DNA from 3 places in the Piscibacillus salipiscarius genome. Region 2 is predicted to be linked to each of the others. Evidence: predicted binding sites of a transcription regulator. Region 2 holds the regulator's gene; each other region holds the start of a gene.
What was found. The regulator LexA, encoded in region 2, represses DNA repair genes until DNA is damaged. The targets are predictions, from matches to a motif close to CGAACATATGTTCG.
Positions count from the first base shown of each region.

Region 1: a site for LexA is predicted at 1,158-1,171, ahead of ACFSW4_RS15530 (DNA polymerase IV). Genes of this name have one in related genera too.
Region 3: a site for LexA is predicted at 1,182-1,195, ahead of uvrB (excinuclease ABC subunit UvrB). Genes of this name have one in related genera too.

Region 1 covers NZ_JBHUMZ010000053.1:7,492-9,777, forward strand. The annotation lists gene ACFSW4_RS15530 (DNA polymerase IV) at 1-1,134, opposite strand, end outside; gene ACFSW4_RS15535 (aldo/keto reductase) at 1,302-2,231, opposite strand.
Region 2 covers NZ_JBHUMZ010000016.1:230,631-232,916, reverse strand. The annotation lists gene tkt (transketolase) at 1-349, opposite strand, end outside; gene ACFSW4_RS05990 (DUF896 domain-containing protein) at 568-801, opposite strand; gene lexA (transcriptional repressor LexA) at 949-1,569, shown strand; gene ACFSW4_RS05980 (hypothetical protein) at 1,950-2,286, opposite strand, start outside.
Region 3 covers NZ_JBHUMZ010000021.1:47,318-49,603, reverse strand. The annotation lists gene ACFSW4_RS08920 (hypothetical protein) at 1-1,059, shown strand, start outside; gene uvrB (excinuclease ABC subunit UvrB) at 1,245-2,286, shown strand, end outside.

The DNA.
Region 1 (2,286 bases), on a different contig from region 2:
CATTCGAATGTCGTCCATTGCTTTACTGAGCTGGTCTTTTTCGACGGATGGATTAAAAAGGTTTAACTGATACACGTCAGCGGACTGCAGTTGTGATAACGTTACGCCAACACTTCGAACAGGTAAACCATCCCAATGTTTATGCAATAACTTTAAAGCAGCATGAAATAAATCCATCCCATAATTAGTAGGGGAGGTGAGTTTGATTTGCCTATGAAATCCAGTCGGAACATCGAAATTTGCCCCGCGTATACCTAACGACAATGTATGGCCTCGGTAGTTTTTAGCTCTTGCACGTTTGGCGACTTCCTCGCATAGTTCAAGAAGAACAATTTTGACATCTTCTAGCGCTTCATAGTCTCTTGGCAAGGTCATGTGGTGTCCAACTGCTTTTTGACTGTTATGAGTTTTGGTTGTAACTGGAGAATAGTCAATCCCATTAGCGATATTAGATAGTACCTCGCCATTAATTCCCCAGCGTTTTTTTAAGTGGTGTAGGGGATAATTGGCGAGGTCACCAATGGTTTGTATACCCATTCGCTGAAAGTGATGGTTCATGCGACTTCCAACTCCAAACATTTTTCCAACGGGCAGTTTCCACATCGTTTCTTTCATATTGTCATGCGTAAGATGAAATATACCGTCTTTATTCTTCTTAGCGAATGCATCACAAGCAATTTTAGCTAGAACTTTATTAGGCCCCATACCAACACGCGCATATACGCCAAGTTCTTCTTGTATTTCATGTTGAATTTGTTTGGCGACTGAATATCGGTCACCGAATAATCGTTCTGTGCCAGTTAAATCCATAAACTGTTCATCAACTGAGAAAACTTCAACCTGATCCGTAAACCTTTCTAAAATTTGAGTGATTTGGTAAGACAAATCTATATATAATTTCATTCGTGGTCTAACCACAACTAAGTCAGGACATTTTTCCTGAGACTGCCAAAGGGCTTCAGCTGTCTCCACTCCATATTGTTTAGCAATTGGGCAAGCAGCTAAAATGATACCGCTACGCCTCTCAGGATCGCCGGCTACCACAACTGGTTGGTGTTGCAACTTAGGATCAGCTGACTTTTCGATTGATGCATAAAATGACTGCATATCCACTAAAAAAATGATTTTTTCCATAGTATCCCTCTTTTTAAATAAACAGAACTTTTGTTCGTGTTTATATTATATGCGAACGCATGTTCTTTTATCAATAGAAATTCATGACAAAAGACTCATAAAACGACATAAAAAAGCCCTAAAGTCTATTGCCTGAGGACTTTAGAGCTAAACGTTTCTAACTAACATTATTGACGATGCTGCTTATAAACATTGGCTTTAGTGATTTGTTTTAACTTTTTAATCAGATCTTCTGAAAGCTGTGCTGCCTCATAAGCACGAACATTATCTAATACTTGCTCAGGCCTACTTGCACCGAGTGCTAAGCTGCTAACAGCTGGGTGATTAAGAACATAACCAATGGCTAAAGATTGAGGTGATAGATGCGCCTCATTGGCAAGATCTTGTAATGATGTCACAACAGATTTTAACTGATCTGCATCATAATCAAGGAATCCATCTTGACCTTTTTTCTGCCACTGACTCTGTCCTTTATTGGTGAGCATTCCTTTACCAAGTGCACCGCGAACTACAACACCAATATTATGGTCATTGAGATGGTCTAGTAATTCTTCTTCGGGGCGGCGGTCTAATAAGCTATATTGCATCATCACACTTACCATATCAGACCGTTCAACAAATCGGTTAATAACATTTGGACGGATGGAGGAGATACCATAATAACGAATTAACCCTTCTTGCTTGAGTTCTTCAAATGCTTCAATCACTTCATCAGTTGGATCTTCAATTGTTCCTCCGTGAAGCTGATAAAGGTCAAGATCATCTAAACCAAGACGAAGTAGGCTGTTTTTAATAGCTTCTTTTAAATAAGCTTTCGAAGGGTCCCAGTACCAACCATCCTTACCTGGTTCAAAATGATTACCACCTTTAGTCGCGATAATCAATTGGTCACGTTTACCTTTGATCGCTTGTCCAACAATTTTTTCGTTTTGTCCGAAGTCATATAAATCAGCCGTATCTAAATAATTAATTCCTTGATCGAGAGCTGTGTGGATGACGTGGGAAGCTTGGGTAACATTCGTACCTAAATTCATACATCCTAAAGCAATCTCAGAGACATATAAATCTGTGTTTCCTAACTGACGCTTTTTAACCATTTTGAATCACTCCTTCTTTTTCTATTTTAAAAACAAGATCCTATTAAAAACAACT
Region 2 (2,286 bases):
CGACACCATCTGTATGACCAAATTCAGGGTGACCAGGTGTTTTAGACCCCCACTGGCGGAAATTCTTAATATCATCCATTGATACTTTATAGCCAGATAAATGAAGTAAAGCATAAAGTAGCATAGACCCATGACCAGCCGATAGAACAAATCGATCTCGGTTAAACCATGAAGAATTTTTAGGGTTATGATTCATAACTTTACTCCATAATGTATACGCCATAGGAGCTGCACCCATTGGCATACCTGGGTGACCAGAGCTTGCTTTCTCAACTGCATCAATCGCAAGTGTTCTGATCGTATTGATTGATTTTTGTTCAATATTCGTCAATTTAAAATCCCCTTTCATATCCGTTCAATCAGTTACCACCATTTATCGTATATGGTTTAGTAACATCTGACAAGTTATTTTATAGTAATTTTACAATACTTTTAGTATACACAACACAAAACTTGTCATCCTTAAATACCATACCCTTTATGTATCATTAATCACACAAAATTTATTATAACAAATCTATCGATAAATCCATACAAAAAAAGATTCCTTCTATTTGAAGAAACCTTTTAGTGCTTTTGACCATTTTCTTTTTCGTTCTTTAATTTATCAGGTGTAACATCTGTACCTTCAGGGTCTACAACTTTAACTGATTTTAGTTGGTTCTTAAATGACTGCCGAAATGCTTGTAAATACTCTTCTCTTAACTTCTTTTGCTCTTTCTTTTCTTGATCAGTTAAACCTTCTGTCTTTGATTTATTAGCTAATTCATTTATCCGTTTAATTCGTTCATCAGAAATCATTCAAAAAAACTCCTTTATATAGGTTCGATTGTCATTTTACATGTTGAATCCTTCTTAGACAAGTTTTTAAATTTTTACGAACGAATGTTTGCTTATATTGGTTAATATTGCTATAATAAACCCAGGATTAAACGTTGAGGTGAAAATATGAAAAAACTATCAAAGAGACAAAAAGAGATTTTTGATTTCATAGTTAATAATGTCAATTTAAAAGGTTACCCACCTTCTGTTAGAGAAATTGCCGAAGCTGTTGGCTTAGCTTCAAGTTCTACTGTTCATGGTCATTTATCTAGATTAGAAGAAAAGGGTTATATTCGGCGCGACCCTACTAAACCTAGGGCTATTGAAATCGTGTATGATGACGGTAGTACCGTCCATGAACGTAGCGCTTTATACGCTCCTTTAATCGGTAAAGTAACGGCCGGCGAACCTATTACGGCGATTGAAAATGTAGAAGAATTTATCCCGATTCCATCTACTATTTCAGCAACTGAAGATGACGTCTTTGTTCTTTCAATCCAAGGTGATAGTATGATAGAAGCTGGGATTTTTGACAGAGACATGGTCATCGTTAGAAAACAAGCAACGGCGAATAACGGGGATATCGTGGTTGCCATGACTGAAGATGACGAAGCAACGGTTAAACGTTTCTTTAAAGATGAAAACCAATACCGCCTGGAACCTGAAAATCCAACGATGGAACCTATTATATTGAATCAGGTTTCTATTTTAGGAAAAGTCATTGGTTTGTATCGGGAAATTCACTAATATTAATGAATTAGCTGTTCCTGTAAAAGGGACAGCTTTTTATATATTTATTAATTATTAAATTAGCAAAAAAAGCCCCTTAGCACACCATGTACTAAGGGGTTTAATCATATTAATAACTACTCATATATTGCTCACGTTCCCAAGGATGAACTTGAGTTCTGAACATACCTTGCTTAATTTAATCTAAATAAAATTAAGCTAAATGCTGATATAATCCACATTATAAAAGTGTTTTGAGTTTTTCTAAATAAAATTAAATTAATTTTTCTGGGTAAATACTGGGTAATTCATGGGTGAATTAATTATGACTTAGATTAAAGTTTTCTAAAATATACACTAAAAGAGAAGGATCTAATAATAGACCCTTCTCTTTTTTGTTATTCTACTGGCACAAATTTAACTGCCGCCTCTGTTTCGATATAATCTTCTTCATTAACCAAGAATACATAGCTATCTACACCATTATTACCTAATATCGTATTTACTTTTAAACTTCCCTCACTGTTATAAACCACAAAATTACTACCAGACCCTTCTGGAAAGACTTCGTAACGACCTGGTGGTAAGTCCATTCCGACCAGGTATTGTCCAGCACCTAAACGTTTAGCTTCACCTTCAGCTCTTTCGACTCCACCTTTTAAATCAGCAAGTTTAGATTCCAATTTATCTACACTGTCTCTTAATGAATTAACCTCGGACTCCAGATTTGATTTT
Region 3 (2,286 bases), on a different contig from region 2:
CATCGCGTGTTTCCGATAGGTGCGGAATGGACAGGTACATGGGTAACCAGTGTTGTATTTGGAGTTCTGTTATCTGCGGCAATGATCTTAACTGGATCAATGCTCAGTCTGCAATGGCTTTGGTTACTTACAGTGGTAGTCGCTTTGCTTTTGTTAATCAACCAAGTGTGGCTGTTATCACCTGTTTATACCTTGGGAATCGTTGCAATTACGATGTGGTTAATTAATACCTTTAATGTACAACTGCCTGATTGGTTGAGTTCATTAAGTAATATTAATCTCGTGTTAGTGAGTTATGTGTTAATGTTTTTATTAATCGTTGAGATTATTTTGTTTGCGACTGCTAAACGCAATCAATCATTTCCTGAATTGCAAAAAAGCAAGCGTGGTAAATTTGTCGGAAGTCACTTGGTGAAACGGTTATGCGTCATTCCTGCCTTTGTTCCTGTTCCATCGGGAGCTTTAGAGTTATCACTGTTTACTTGGTGGCCAGCATTTGGCTTAAGCGATCAGTTCGGACTTGTATTATTTCCGTTTGTGATTGGAGTGTCCCAGCGTTTTAAAGGGAACTTTTCAGATATTGGCGCACGAAAAGTTGCTAGAGCCTTATCAGTTTTACTTGTTCTTCTCTTAATCGGTTCATACGGAATTTATGTATTTCCTGAGTTGAGTATATACTTAGTGTTAGCTGCCATCTTAGGTAGATTAGCCATCCATTATGTTTCATATGTATTGGACAGAGAACAATCGCCTATTTTTATACCGAAAGAAGATGGCATTGTGATTGTGGGTGTTATGCCTAATTCACCGGCAGAAGAAATGGAACTTGTCGTTGGTGAAAAAATTGAACGAATTCACGATGAGCCTATTTCAAATGAACAAGAATTTTATGAAGTGATGAGCGAACATCGTACTTTTTGTAAAATGGCAGTTCAAGATTTGTCTGGAGAAGTTCGATTTGTTCAAAGAGCCCTATATGAAGGGGAATACCATGAATTAGGATTAATCTTTGTAAAAGAAATGCCTAAATTCACGCTAAGAACAGAAGAAATAAGTTAATTGGTCAAACGCGATCATCCACTAGGGTGATTGCGTTTTTCTTTAATGTAGACCTTTCATTCACATTCTTTGCAAATTAGGCCCGACAAACTTATCCTTAAAATAGAGAAAAATATCAAAACAGAACTTTTGTTCGTGTTTTTATGTTATAATATTTGTAGTTTATATATATTGGAGATGATGTTGTGAATCAGTTTGAACTTCATTCTCAGTTTGAGCCTCAAGGAGATCAGCCAAAAGCCATTGAAAAAATTGTAAATGGCATTGAACATAACGAACGACACCAAACGTTACTCGGTGCAACGGGTACAGGGAAAACGTTTACGGTTTCAAACGTGGTTAAGGAAATAAATCGCCCAACGTTAGTGATTGCACATAACAAAACGCTAGCAGGACAGCTGTATAGTGAGTTTAAAGAGTTTTTTCCAAATAATGCGGTTGAGTATTTCGTCAGTTATTACGATTACTACCAGCCTGAAGCTTATGTCCCGCATACAGATACGTATATTGAAAAAGACGCTAGTATTAATGATGAGATTGATAAGCTAAGACACTCCGCGACGTCTTCATTATTTGAACGTAATGATGTACTAATCGTTGCAAGTGTGTCGTGTATTTATGGTTTAGGTTCGCCTCATGAGTATAAGGAGCTCGTCTTATCACTTCGTGTTGGAATGGAAAAAGAACGCGATCAAGTGCTAAGAGATCTTGTCGATATTCAATATGCACGTAACGATATTGACTTTCAGCGTGGTACATTTAGGGTGCGAGGTGACTCAGTTGAAGTCATCCCGGCGTCGAGGGAAGAGCACTGTATTCGTATAGAGTTTTTTGGAGATGAAATTGACCGAATTCGTGAAGTGGATGCTTTAACAGGAGAAATTATAGGTGACCGTGAACACGTTGCTATTTTCCCAGCATCCCACTTCGTCACGCGTGAAGAAAAAATGAAGCGCGCGATTAAAAATATCGAACAGGAGCTTCAAGAGCAGTTAGAGAAGTTTAGACAGGAAGATAAGCTGTTAGAAGCACAACGCTTAGAGCAGCGTACAAATTATGATTTAGAAATGATGAACGAAATGGGCTTTTGTTCTGGGATTGAGAACTACTCAAGGCATTTATCATTTCGTGAACCTGGATCAACTCCTTACACATTATTAGATTATTTTCCAGATGACTCACTCATTGTCATTGATGAGTCACACGTCACACTACCTCAGGTTCGTG